DNA from 2 places in the Rothia sp. HMSC072E10 genome. Region 1 is predicted to be linked to the other one. Evidence: predicted binding sites of a transcription regulator. Region 1 holds the regulator's gene; the other holds the start of a gene.
The links. The regulator HspR, encoded in region 1, represses chaperone genes until heat shock. The targets are predictions, from matches to a motif close to AAGTTGAGTCNNNNNGACTCAACTT.

Region 1 (7,181 bases):
CACCCCCTCCGTCGTCGCATTCTCCAAGGACGGCGAGGTTCTGGTCGGTAGCGTCGCAAAGCGTCAGGCAGTGACCAACGTCGACCGCACCATCTCCTCCGTCAAGCGCCACATGGGCACCGACTGGACCACCGAGATTGACGGCAAGAAGTACACCCCGCAGGAAATCTCCGCTCGTATCCTCATGAAGCTGAAGGGCGACGCAGAGGCATTCCTGAACGACAAGGTCACCGACGCCGTCATCACCGTCCCGGCATACTTCAACGACGCTGAGCGTCAGGCAACCAAGGAAGCCGGCGAGATTGCAGGCCTGAACGTCCTGCGTATCGTGAACGAGCCCACCGCCGCAGCACTCGCATACGGCCTGGACAAGGGCAAGGAAGACGAGCTCATCCTGGTCTTCGACCTCGGTGGCGGTACCTTCGACGTCTCCCTGCTGGAAGTCGGCAAGGATGACGACGGCTTCTCCACCATTCAGGTTCGCGCAACCAGCGGTGACAACCGCCTCGGTGGCGACGACTGGGACCACCGCGTCGTCGAGTGGCTGCTCGCACAGGTGAAGGCAAACACCGGCGCTGACCTGTCCAAGGACAAGATTGCTCTGCAGCGTCTGCAGGAAGCAGCTGAGCAGGCTAAGAAGGAGCTGTCCAGCGCTTCTAGCACCAACATCTCCCTGCAGTACCTGTCCGTGACCCCCGAGGGCCCCATCCACCTGGATGAGAAGCTGACCCGCGCAAAGTTCGAGGAACTGACCCGCGATCTGCTCGAGCGCACCAAGAAGCCCGTGCTCGACGTAATCAAGGAAGCTGGCGTGTCCATCTCCGAGATTTCTGAGGTCATCCTGGTTGGCGGCTCCACCCGTATGCCCGCTGTTGCTGAGCTCGTCAAGGAGCTCACCGGCCGCGAGCCCAACAAGGGCGTGAACCCCGACGAGGTCGTGGCAATGGGTGCAGCACTGCAGGCAGGCGTGCTGAAGGGCGACCGTAAGGACGTTCTGCTGATCGACGTCACCCCCCTCTCCCTCGGTATCGAGACCAAGGGCGGCGTGATGACCAAGCTGATCGAGCGCAACACCGCAATCCCGACCAAGCGTTCCGAGACCTTCACTACCGCAGAGGACAACCAGCCCTCCGTGACCATTCAGGTCTTCCAGGGTGAGCGTGAGTTCACTCGCGACAACAAGAACCTGGGTACCTTCGAGCTGACCGGCATCGCCCCCGCACCCCGTGGCGTGCCCCAGATTGAGGTCACCTTCGACATCGACGCAAACGGCATCGTCCACGTCTCCGCAAAGGACAAGGGCACCGGTGTTGAGCAGTCCATGACCATCACCGGCGGCACCTCCCTCTCCAAGGACGACATCGACCGCATGGTCAAGGACGCAGAGGCACACGCTGAGCAGGACAAGGCACGCCGCGAGGCTGCTGACACCCGCAACGCAGCCGAGTCCGTCGCATACTCCGTCGAGAAGCTCCTGAAGGAGAACGGCGACAAGCTGCCCGAGGACGTCAAGACCGAGGTTCAGGGCGATGTCGACGAGCTGAAGAAGGCACTCGAGGGCGACGACGATGCAGCAGTGAAGTCCGCATTCGAGAAGCTGCAGGCATCCCAGTCCAAGCTGGGCGAGGCACTCTACGCAGCAGCACAGGCTGAGGCATCCGAGTCCAAGCCCGCCGCTGATGAGGACGTTGTCGACGCCGAGGTTATCGACGAAGACGAGAAGAAGTAATCATGGCTGAGCAGGAAAACGTCACCCCCGACCCGCTGGAGGAGGCATTCAACGCCCCCGCAGCGGAAGGCCACCCCGAAGCTGAATCGGTCGAAAGCCCCGAGGAAGTTGCGGAAGCCGTCGAGGCTGAGCTCCAGGACGCCGTAGAAGCAGAATCTGCGGATGCGGCACTCGCCGCGGAGCGCCTGGACTCCCTGCTTCGCCTGCAGGCCGAGTTCACTAACTTCAAGAACCGCACCGCCCGCGAAAAGGAGCAGCTGCGAGGCTTCGTAACCAGTGAACTGGTGACCGCGCTGCTGCCGGTGCTCGATGATATCGACGCCGCACGTAAGCACGGCGACCTGCAGGAAGGCCCCTTCGCCTCCATCGCTACCAAGCTCGAAGAGCTGCTCGGCAAGCAGGGTGTGGAGCGTTTCGGTGAAGTAGGCGACGCCTTCGACCCGAACATCCACGAAGCTGTTCTGCAGCAGCCCACCGACGAGGTGGCTGAGGATCATGTCTCCATGGTTCTGCGTTACGGCTACCGCGTGAACGACCGCGTGGTTCGTACCGCTCAGGTGGCTGTGGCTGTCGCACCGTAAGGTGGCAGGCTAGGCATTGGCTGAATAACTAACGACGGGCGGGTGCTCTCCCTAGTGGGGGAGTGCCCGCCCTGTTGTTTGCTTGCGATATGTGCGTGGTCTCGGCATGTAGCGGCGGTGGTTAAAAAGCCTTGTAGGGCGCTAAATTTTGGTCTACCCCCTTCCAAAATTGAGTCAAGTAGACTAAACTTTTATATAGAGCATTAAGACAAGAACGTGGTGCCCTGCTAGCCGTCCCGTAACCGAGGAGGGCGGCGCATCACCGCGAGAGGAGCAACAAACATATGGCAAGCGAAAACTGGATAACTGACGACTTTTATAAGGCACTGGGCGTTAGCGAAGACGCAAGCGAAAGCGACATTAAGAAGGCGTACCGCAAGCTCTCCCGCAAGTACCACCCGGATCTGAACCCCGGTGACGAGCAGGCTGAGAAGAAGTTCAAGGAAATCTCCGAGGCCTACGACGTGCTCTCCGACAAGAAGCAGCGCGAGGAGTACGACCAGATTCGCCGCTACGGCGCCCCAGGCATGGGCGCGGGCGGCTTCGGTGGTGGCGGCTTTAGCGGCGGATACCCCGGCGCGGACGCCTTCGGCGGATTCCGCGGCGGCACCAACATCAACATTGACGACCTGCTCGGCGGCCTCTTCGGCGGAAGCACCGGCGGTAGCCGCCGTCGCTCCGCCGGCTTCACCAGCGCCGACTTCGGCGGCATGGGTAGCGGCTTTGGCGGCGCACAGCACGCGGCCCCCGAGGAAAGCACCACCAGCACCCGCATCAGCCTGGCCCAGGCCTACACCGGCGCAAACGTGACCGTGTTCCTGCCGGACGGCTCCCACACCGAGGCACGCATCCCCGCAGGCATCAAGGACGGCCAGAAGGTCCGCCTGCGCGGCAAGGGCCTGCGCGGCGGCGACCTGAAGGTCACCGTGCGCGTCTCCGATGACTCCGTGTACTCCCGCGAGGGCAACAACCTGATCCTGCGCGCACCCGTCACCCTCGCCGAGGCCGTCGACGGCGCAGTGATCGAGGTGCCCCTGCCCGACGCATCCACCGTGAAGCTGCGCCTGGCACCCGGCCAGGTCGGCCGCCGACTGCGCGCCAAGGGCCGCGGCTTCAAGGCTAAGGGCGGCGACGGCGACCTGCTGGTCATCCCGGAGATTGTTCTGCCCACCGAGCTGAGCGCAGAGGCGCAGGAAGCATTCGATAAGTTCGTAAAACTGGCACCGCAGGAGAACCCGCGTAAGGATCTGTTGAAGAAGGCGAAGTAAACCATGGCATCTCGAGAATCATCATCTAAGTCCCGTAGCGGCAAGCCGTTGCACAGCGTGGACCTGCCGGTTTTCGTGATTTCTGTGGCGGCTGAGCTGGCGGGCATGCACCCGCAGACCCTGCGCCAGTACGACCGCATCGGCTTGGTCCAGCCTTCGCGTGCGCCCGGTAAGGCGCGCCGCTACTCGCAGCGTGACGTGAACCGTCTGCAGCGGATTCAGCAGCTCTCGCAGGAGGGCGTCTCCCTGGAAGGTATCCGCCGAATCATCGAGCTGGAGGCTCTCCTGGAGTCGCAGAAGGAACAGATTGCGGCCCTGCAGAGCCAGATCGAGGACGCGAAGGTGAAGCTGGGCTTGGCGGAGCGCGTGTTCGCTGCCGGTACCAGTGGCGACGTGGTGCATATTGCCCGCGGCACCCGCCCGGCGCCTCGTCAGCGTTCTTCGGCTGTGGTGCTGTATCGTCAGCATCGCCAGCCGGCTACGGCGGATGATGCGAAGCCGCAGCGCTAAACCGGCTAAACCCGCTACACTGGGATAAACGGCTCGGCTGTTCTAGCTCATTTGCGCTAGTCAGCCACCCATATAGGCTTGTGCGTCTTAGCGTTGTGCGAGCGAGGTAGGGTAGACCCCCGCCCGCATGCACTCAGACCCACACACAAGAAGGTGAGGCTCCCCGAATGACCGGGGAGCCTCACCTGCTTAACGTATATTCGCGCTAACCTGCGCCACCTGATGCCGGTGTTGCCTCGGCTTACTTGCGGCGGTGCTTACTTGCGGCGGTAGGTCAGGTCGTGTGCGCGGCGGCCCGCCTCCTGAGCCTTACGCTCAAAGCTGGTGAGGGTACGACCCTCCCAGCGTGGAGCCCAACCACCCTGCGGATCCTCCTCGGTCGCACCGGCACCGGGGTTCACGTTCTCAAAGTCGGGGTGCGCCTCCAGAACATCGCGCATGACCAGGGCGTACTCCTCCCAGTCAGTCGCCAGGCGCCAAATGCCGCCGGGCTTGAGCACGCGCGCAACCTTATCAGCGAACGCCGGGGACACCAGGCGGCGCTTGTGGTGGCGGGACTTGTGCCAGGGGTCCGGGAAGAATACCCACAGCTCGTCCACGGAGTTCTCCTCGAGCATGTTGTCGAGCAGCTCGGGTGCGTTCGCCTGAGCCACACGCACGTTCTCCACGCCGGCGTTGCCCATCTTCAGTAGCAGGTCCGCGATGCCGGGGGTGTACACCTCAACGGCGAGGAAGTTCGCCTCGGACATCTCGGCGGCGCGGTGCACGATTGCCTCGCCCAGACCGGAACCAATCTCGACGACCTGGTACGCCTCACGGCCGTAAATCTTAACCGGGTCGAAGGTCGCCTCGGGCGCGACAGAGGTGTCGGTGCGCAGGCGCGGAATGTCCAGCACGTGGGTGGGGGAGTAGGTGTCCCAGGCCTTCTGGCGGCGCGCGGTGAGGCGGTCGCCGCGGCGGACGAAGGAGTAGGGCTGGCGGAAGAATTCCTCGGGAACCGGCTTCTTGGCCTTCTCTTCGGTGGATTCGGGTGCCTGGCTAGGCTGCGTGTTCTCAGTAGACATACCTAAAAGAATAGCGTAGCGCCGCTGTACCGTGCGGTTTCGGGGCCGCTGGGCGGGGTGATGCCGGGCTGGCCGGGTACGAGCGAACCGGGGGCGGATAGGGTGCGCGCGCCGGTCTGCGAAGCGTAGAAAACCAGCGGGCGTAGAAATTCTGCGCGCATACAAAAGCGCGGCGGGAACCGGAAGGTTCCCACCGCACTAAAGAGAGGTTGCTTGAGGAGTGAGCTAAGAGGAGGGCCTTACTTCTTGGAGCCCAGCAGCGCCAGACCCGCGCCGAGCATCACGATGTTGTTTGCGAGCTGCTGGCCGTCCTGGGTGGGGCGGAAGAACTTGTCGTGCATGTCCGGGTTGCGGAAGTACATGGTCATCAGGTTTGCCGCGAATGCGGTCAGGCCTGCACCCGCCAGGCGGGAGGGGATGAAGGGGGTCAGCAGGGTTGCGCCGAGGGTGGTCTCTGCGCCGGAGATGAGCTTGCCGAAGGTTGCTGCGTCCAGCTTGGAGACTGCGGGCACGCCGGTTGCGGCCATCTGCTGTAGGAAGGCGTAGGTGCCTTCGTCTGCCTTGAGCTTCTTGATGCCTGCGTCGAGGATGAGTGCGCCGGCGGTGAGTCGCAGTGCAGCGTTGGAGAACTTGCTCATTGTTGTGTCCTTCTGTTCTGTGGTTGGTCGGCTAGGTTTTCGTTTGAATGGTTACTACTGTAAACCTGGTTTTATGCTTTGTAAAGTTTTACTAGTAAAGTTTATTAATTTTTTGAAAATCGAAGAGGCGGGGCGCTCAGGATGGGAGCTCTCGGACTCAGTAGGTCACCACAGGCTCACGCCGCCCCTGAACTGTCGCCTCCCTGTGCCGTCTCAAATCCTAGCCATGTTGGATTCATTGCGCTCGTGTGGGTATGAGGGGGTAAAATTTGAGATTATGCATTCTCTGTATATTTCTCATCGGTGATACAAGCCTCGGCTAACCTGTGTCATTGGGGCCCACAAGCCCCGAAATACCGCACGTACCGCGGAAATGGGAGGTCCACCTCCCTGTACGCCGTTAAGGAATATGAGTGAATACCAACCACCCGGATAAACCCCCGAGTAAAAAACAGGGCAACAGACGCAGAAAAGAGAAATACGTGACACAGCAGCCAACGCCGCAGAACTCCGTCACCGGCCTAGATTCGGAGGCTGAGCACTCCAAGCTCCAGCGCGGGCTCAGCTACCGACATATCCAGCTAATCGCCATCGGCGGCGCCATCGGTACGGGCCTGTTCCTCGGCTCAGCCAAAACCATCGCCCTGACCGGCCCCTCAATCGTCTTCGTCTACGCGATTATTGGTAGCGTCATCTACTTTGTTCTACGCGCCATGGGCGAGATTCTGCTCTCCAACCCCAAGTACAAGTCCTTCACCGACTTCATTACCGATATCCTCGGCCTGCGCGCAGGATTCTTCGTCGGCTGGTCGTACTGGTTCTTCTGGGTCGTCACGGGTATCGCGGACGTCATCGCGATTACCGGCTACGTGCAATACTGGCTACCCGGCATGCCCAAGTTCATCCCGGCGCTCGTGGTCATCACGGCACTGCTACTGCTGAACCTGCCCTCGGTGAAGAACTTCGGCGAAATTGAATTCTGGTTCGCGGTCATTAAAATCGTCGCGATTGTCGCCCTCATTATTGTTGGTGCGCTCATGGTCGCCTTCAGCTTCACCAGCCCCGACGGCACCACTGCCTCCCTGGCCCACCTATGGGACCATCCCGGCCCCTCCGGTAGCGGTATCTTCACCCAGGGCGTGACCGGCTTCCTGGGCTCCTTCCAGATTGCCCTCTTCGCCTTCGTGGGCGCCGAGCTCGTTGGTACCGCCGTGGCTGAGACCAAGCACCCCGAGCGCACCCTGCCCAAGGCCATTAACGCCGTGCCCTTCCGTATTGCGCTCTTCTACGCTGTGCCGCTGCTGACCATCCTCGCCGTGACCCCCTGGGACAAGCTGGACAAGTCCATGAGCCCCTTCGTGGGCATGTTCTCCCTGGCGGGTATCGGCATC
Region 2 (7,181 bases), on a different contig from region 1:
GGGAGGGGCACCGACCAGGCGGGAAACGGTGTGCTTCTCGGAGTACTCGCTCATGTCGATACGCACCAGGGCGCGCTCGTCATCAAACTGGAACTCAGCCAGCGCCTTAGCCAGCTCGGTCTTACCGACACCGGTCGGGCCCAGGAACAGGAAGGAACCAATCGGGCGGTTCGGGTCGGAGATACCGGCGCGGGCACGGCGCACGGCGTCGGAGACAGCCACCACGGCGGCTTCCTGACCGATGAGGCGGGCACCGATGCGCTTCTCCATTTCGAGCAGCTTCTCGGACTCACCCTGCATCATGCGGCCCGCGGGAATACCGGTCCAGGAGGAAATCACCTCGGCAATATCGTCCGCGGTGACCTCTTCGGAAACCATGGACTCGCTCTTGGCACGGTCCTCTGCACGCTGTGCTTCTTCCAGCTCAGCCTGCTTTGCGGGAATCTCACCGTACAGCAGGCGGGATGCCTCGGCGAGGTTACCCTCGCGCTGTGCGACCTCTGCGCGAGAACGCAGCTCGTCAATCTGGGTCTTGATGTCACCCACGCGGTTCAGGCTTGCCTTCTCAGCCTCCCAACGGGCGTTGAGGGCGTCGAGCTCTTCCTTCTTGTCAGCCATGTCCTTGCGCAGGGCCTCCAGACGCTCAACCGATGCGGGATCGGTCTCGTCGGCAAGAGCCAGCTCCTCCATGGTGAGGCGGTCCACGGCGCGGCGTAGCTGGTCAATTTCCTCCGGAGCGGAGTCAATTTCCATGCGCAGGCGGGATGCTGCCTCATCAATCAGGTCAATTGCCTTGTCCGGCAGCTGACGGGAAGGAATGTAGCGGTTGGACAAGGTTGCTGCGGCAACCAGTGCGGAGTCAGCAATCTGCACCTTGTGGTGTGCCTCGTAGCGCTCCTTCAGGCCACGCAGAATACCGATGGTGTCCTCGACGCTGGGCTCGCCCACGTACACCTGCTGGAAGCGGCGCTCCAGGGCGGGGTCCTTCTCGATGTTCTCGCGGTACTCGTCCAGAGTGGTCGCACCAATCAGGCGCAACTCACCACGGGCAAGCATGGGCTTAAGCATGTTGCCCGCATCCATGGAGCCTTCGGAGGCGCCAGCACCGACGACGGTGTGAATCTCGTCGATGAAGGTGACAATCTGGCCTTCGGACTTCTTGATTTCTTCGAGGACTGCCTTCAGGCGCTCCTCGAACTCACCGCGGTACTTAGCACCGGCGACCATGGAGCCCAGGTCCAGGCTAATCAGGGTCTTGCCGCGCAGGGATTCGGGCACGTCGCCAGAAACCATGCGCTGTGCCAGGCCCTCGACCACGGCGGTCTTACCGACGCCGGGCTCACCAATCAGCACGGGGTTGTTCTTGGTGCGGCGGGAGAGCACCTGCACGACGCGGCGAATCTCGGAATCACGGCCGATGACCGGGTCGAGCTTGCCGGCGCGGGCAATGGCGGTCAGGTCGGTGCCGTACTTCTCGAGCGCCTGGAAGGTGCCTTCGGGGTCGGGGGTGTCCACGGTGCGGTCTCCTCGGACATTGGGGATGGTCTGTGCGATGAGGTCTGCGGTAGCACCAAGCTTGTGCATGGCGGTCGCAGTGCTATCGGTTCCGCTGGCGATGCCGAGCAGAATCATTTCGGTGGAGACGTAGGTGTCTCCGAAGCCCTGGGCGCGGGTCTGTGCGGCCTGCAGAGCGGCGAGTGCGGAACGGCTGAAGGAGGCGTTCTGCACGGAGGCGCCAGAAGCCTTGGGCAGCTTCTTGATTTCTGCGGAAGCTGCCTCGGAGATGGCGTCTACATCCAGGCCTGCGGCCTTGAGCACCGAGACTGCGATGCCTTCGCGCTGGTCCATGAGGGCCTTGAGGATGTGCGCGGTTTCAATAGTGGGGTTACCGGCGGTTTGAGCGTTAGTATTTGCCGCCGAGATGACTTCTTGACTCTTGGTGGTGAACTTGTTGTCCATAATGTTCCTTTCGTGTTTCGAGGGCTTATCCTATGCGCCCCTGCATTACATAACTTGAGTCTACTACACTCAATTATTCTGCGCAAGGGATTAACCAGGGTTTTTGAGATTAAAATTTCGGCGACAACCATGGGCTCTTCGCACGAATAAAGCGGCAAAAACATACACTCCAGCCCATGAACTCCACCCAAAACCCCTATTGTTATAGTGACCGCACTGGGCACTTGCGAGTTCCCACAACAATCACAGACACAAATGGGGACCCACATGAAAATACTGGTTCTCGGCGCAACTGGCCGCACCGGCCGCTTCTTCACCCGCAAAGCCCTCGAGGAGGGGCACGCGGTCACCGCCTATGTGCGCAACCCCAATAAGGCGCGAGCGCTACTAGGGGCGCATCAGAACCTCACCATCACCCCCGGCGCCCTCAACGATGCCGAGCGGCTCGCCGCAGCATCCGCCGGGCAGGACGTCATGGTCAGCATCCTGGGGCAGAAGGCCACGGTGCGAGAGTTTCTGCACAGCACGTTCATGCAGGAGCGCCTGCCGCTCATCATGCAGACAGTCACGGGCGCAGGCGTGAAGCACTGCGTTCTACTGAGCGCCTACGGCGTGGGTGATACGGTACGAACCGCATCCCTGCCCATGCGCCTGGTATGCAAGGTCATCATGCGCGGCATTTTTACCGACAAGGTTAAGGCGGACGCCCTGGTCGCCGAATATCAGCCGTATATTTCGCGGGCGCATCCGGGCAGGTTGACCGATAAGCCCGGCAGGGGCGGGGTGAAGGTGTTTGATATGGCGAGTGTCGAACGGGTTCCGGGCATTCCGACGATTGCCCGTGAGGACGTTGCCGATGCCCTACTCACTATTGCCGAGAACCCGCAGAACGCGGGTATAGATTTTTTGGTGACGATTGGGGACGCCATCCTGCGGTCACCCCAGAAATAAACCGGTAGGCTTAATGGCATGACGACTACGAACACCTTCCCCGCCGCCATCCTCTTCGACCACGACGGAACCCTCGTGGACACCGAACCCGTATGGGCTGCCGCCAAGGTTGCTCTCGCCGCAGATTTCGGTGGCACCTGGACCGAGCAGGACACCCTCGATTGCCTGGGCCTGTCCATGCAGTTCACTCTGGATCGTCTGCGCGAGCGCGGCGTGAACCTGCCGGACCAGGAGATTAACGATCGACTGGTGGCGAAGGTGCGCGAGGCCCTGGCGCACCAGCCGGTCGAGTTCCTGCCCGGTATTGAACGTTTCCTTTCTGAGGTGCGCGAGGCGCAGATTCCGGCGGCTATCGTCACGAACGCCACCACCTCCATTGCGCGCCGTACCGCAAACGCGGCGCCCGAGGGCACGTTCTCGGTCATTATCGGTAACGATGAGACCACTCACCCCAAGCCGGACCCGCAGCCGTACCTTTTGGCGGCGGAGCGTCTGGGTGTTGACCCGACCCAGTGCGTGGCGATTGAGGACTCCCCTTCGGGTGTGCGCAGCGCGACCGCGGCGGGTATGCGCGTAATCGTGGTGCCGGGCGAGCTGGAGGTTCCGGCAGAACTGGGCACCGCACGCATGAGCCACGAGGAGCTGAATCTGGAGGCGGTTCGCGCGCTAGTGAACCAGTAGGATTCCACTACACCCCATCATGTGACGATTTATTACGAATTACTCAAAATAACCTTGACAGCGGTTCCTTAAAATGATTTACTCATAATAACGATTCGGCGGGGCACCAAACCCCACCGAACCACAAGCATCACAGCATCATGAAGGAGACCATCATGGCATTCGCAAAGTACACCGCTCCCGGCCTGACCCTCGAGACCGGCAAGGAACTCTCCGACGTCCTTCAGGCTCGTCTGCACGACCTGAACGATCTGCACCTGATTCTGAAGCACGCCCACTGGAACGTGACCGGCCCCGGCTTCATCGCAGTTCACGAGATGATTGACCCCCAGGTCGACACCGTTCGCGAGTTCGTCGACGCTATCGCAGAGCGTATGGCAACCCTGGGCGCAACCCCCAACGGCCTGGCTGGCGCACTGGTCGCACAGCGCCCCGTCGAGGATTACCCCGTTGGCCGCGCACGCGTTGCCGACCACCTGCGTGCCCTGAACGACGTGTACACCCGCGTGATTGAGGCTCACCGCAAGGCTCTGGCCTTCGCAGGCGAGGCCGACCCCATCACCGAGGACCTGCTGATCGGCCAGACCGCCGAGCTGGAGAAGTTCCAGTGGTTCATCCGCGCATTCCTCGAGAACAGCGCAGGCGAGATCTCCGAGTAAAGCTGGCGATAATCGCTAAATTCATCCCGGCCGCTACCGGCCGGCTGAGCGCTCCCGGCCCATAGCCGGAATAGATGTTTACCTTCGGGCGGGCGTTCCCACACACTGCGTGGGAACGCCCGCCCGTTTGCACACCCGCGTCGCGCTATCTACCCCTCTTTCCCGCAGCCTACCAACCGCATCGTTCCGGCACTTCGACCAGGAAAGATTCCTCGACGCGGGGGCTCCCAAAAGTACGTTGGGGCGAACTTCAACACCCGGTGGAGCCGTCCTAGATTTCCGATTCCAAGTGCTTTACAGTGGTTCACTGGTCAACACAGATTTGAACGCATTATCAGCGCGCGCGGGGCCGGACGCACCGCACGCACCGCATCCGCGGAAGGGATTTATGAGTACGCACGCACCCTACGAGCACGGCGCTGAAACCGAGATGCTCCAGAGCGAGCCGGCACGCCACCGGGCGGTTACCGACCCGACCCCGGCGCAGATTAAGCGTTGGCGCCGTTACCTGGCCGACGAGGAATCCGAGGCGCGCATCTATCGCTACCTGGCGAAGCGTGCCGAGGGTACCGACCGCGAAATTCTGCTGCAGGTGGCGGAGGCAGAAAAGCGTCACCAGCAGCACTGGCGCGATATGCTCGGTGAGCACGCGGATGTGCATGTGCGCCCATCCATGCAGTCCCTGCTCCTACAGTTCCTGGCGAAGAACTTCGGTTCCGTGTTTATTCTGGCGATGGCCCAGCGTGCCGAGTCCCGCTCCCCCTACGCCGAGGACCCCGACGCAACCGAGGAGATGGCGGCCGACGAGGCCATCCACGAGGAGATCATTCGCGCCCTGGCAACCAGCGGCCGCGAGAAGCTCTCGGGCAACTTCCGTGCGGCGGTCTTTGGCGCCAACGACGGCCTGGTCTCAAACCTGGCCCTGATTATGGGTATTACCGCCTCGGGCGCATCCAGCTCGATGGTTCTGCTCTCGGGTGTTGCGGGCCTGCTGGCCGGTGCGCTGTCGATGGCCGCGGGCGAGTTCGTCTCGGTGCGTTCCCAGCGTGAGCTGCTGGATGCGTCCCAGCCGACCCAGGTTACCCTGCGTGTTGCCCACGATTTGGATTTGGATTCGAACGAGCTGGAGCTCATCTACCGCGCCCGCGGCATGGAGCCGGAGGCTGCGCATCACCGTGCCCTGGAGCGTTTCGGCTACCTGGACTGCGATTGCGATCCGTCGCTGTCGCATCATGACGATGATGAGCGCGAGGAGAACGTGGCTCTGGGCACCGATATTGGTGCCGCCGCGGCGTCTTTCTCGTTCTTCGCCTCGGGCGCGCTGATCCCGATCCTGCCCTATATCTTTGGCATGTCGGGTGTGGGTGCCATGATTCTGTCCCTGCTGTTCGTGGGTGCGGCGCTGGGCCTCACCGGCGGCGTGGTGGGCCTGCTCTCGGGTGCGTCCCCGCTCAAGCGCGGTATTCGCCAGATTCTGATTGGTTACGGTGCGGCGTTCGTGACCTATCTGCTGGGTTTGGCGTTCGGTACGACGGTCGGCTAACCTCATCCTCTACATAAGCTTTAGACAAGTGTATATAGCCGCTCAGGTATGCTCTACACTCCCCCGTGAGTGCCGCATCCTGAGCATATAGAAACCCCCGACGAGTGAGTTGAACTCACCCGTCGGGGGTTTCTTTACGCCTTTACCCGAAGCTCTTACGGGTTAGCCCGATTACGGGTTGATCTGCGCGGTGGTTGCCTGACCGGAAACGCTCTCGGAGCCGGTTGCACCGTTGCTCGAGTAGGTCAGGTTAGCGACCTGCACGCTGGAGGCCTGCTTGTACGAGATCCAGCCGTCGTTTGCCGGGAATCGCAGCTGAGCCGGCATGAAGTTGGTCTGGCTGTAGTACTTGGTGCCGGACTGCTTCATGGTGTACGCCTTACTGGTGGTGTAGACGATACGACCCTTGAAGGTGTAGGTGCCGTCAGAGTTCTGGGTGACGGTCGGAACCTCTGCGGTCCAGGTGCCGGCAGTCTGCGCGACGGACAGGTACTTCGCCTGGCCTGCTGATGCGACCAGCTCGGTGGTCTTACCGGTCAGCTGGCGGCTAGAGGGGCTCCAGGACTGGCCGTTGATCTTGCCGAGCTTGGTGAGCGACTGGGCGCTGGCGGAGACGGTGTACTCAACCTCGGTCACGAAGGTCGCACCCGCTGCGAGGGTGACGCTGCCGCCGGGGATGTAGCCGGTGCCGGTTGCGGTGTCCTTGGTCGGTACGGACCACCAGAAGCCGCTGGAGGACATGTATGCGCCGTTAGCGCCGGTCTGGGAGTTGGTGACGGGGGTGAACTTACCTTCGCCGTTGACGTAGGTGGTGTACTTGGGCTTGGAGGTTGCGTCGTCCCAGTTGATGTCGGAGTCGGGGTTGGTGGTGGCGGTGAAGTGCGCCTCGGGGGTCGCCGGGTTGATGGTGCCGGTGTTGTTGGAGGACGCGTAGCCGACGTAGCCGCCGTTGTTCTGTACGCTGACGTACACACCGTACTGAACGCCGGGGGTTTCCTTGGAAGCCGCGTATGCGGGTACGGCTACGGAGGCCGCGACGACGGGCGCGGACCAGACGCCCGCCTTGGCGACGGCGCGGCGAGAGATGGGCTGGGTCATGAGTGTGGTGATCTCCTGTGAGTGGTGATGTTTCTTGGAGCCGCTAAGAATGATTCTGACTAGGCTCAATGCACTCCAGTATACAAAGGTTGAGGTCATATCTGCACCTTAATTAGGGCGGATGTGCACAATCTTACTTTCTGTCGCAAGTTCTACCGCTATGGTTCAAACACCTCAAAAGCACCCTCAAATCCCAGCACTGCTCGACAGCTGGAGCGGCTCAACCCTCCTCTTTTCCCCGGTGCACTCCCCCAGCGCCTCTGAGCGTTCTTCGGCGCTGTCTCTGTTGA

Region 2: the regulator HspR is predicted to act here: its motif matches at 2,011-2,035, upstream of clpB (ATP-dependent chaperone ClpB).

The regions. Positions count from the first base shown of each region.
Region 1 covers NZ_KV814479.1:56,504-63,684, forward strand. Annotated here, with positions in the region: gene dnaK (molecular chaperone DnaK) at 1-1,729, shown strand, start outside; gene HMPREF2944_RS00635 (nucleotide exchange factor GrpE) at 1,732-2,310, shown strand; gene HMPREF2944_RS00640 (DnaJ domain-containing protein) at 2,595-3,578, shown strand; gene HMPREF2944_RS00645 (heat shock protein transcriptional repressor HspR) at 3,582-4,088, shown strand; gene trmB (tRNA (guanosine(46)-N7)-methyltransferase TrmB) at 4,346-5,152, opposite strand; gene HMPREF2944_RS00655 (hypothetical protein) at 5,392-5,790, opposite strand; gene HMPREF2944_RS00660 (amino acid permease) at 6,273-7,181, shown strand, end outside.
Region 2 covers NZ_KV814486.1:34,002-41,182, reverse strand. Annotated here, with positions in the region: gene clpB (ATP-dependent chaperone ClpB) at 1-1,959, opposite strand, end outside; gene HMPREF2944_RS01820 (NAD(P)-dependent oxidoreductase) at 2,227-2,910, shown strand; gene HMPREF2944_RS01815 (HAD family hydrolase) at 2,929-3,591, shown strand; gene dps (DNA starvation/stationary phase protection protein Dps) at 3,747-4,250, shown strand; gene HMPREF2944_RS01805 (VIT1/CCC1 transporter family protein) at 4,639-5,793, shown strand; gene HMPREF2944_RS01800 (amino acid oxidase) at 5,965-6,891, opposite strand.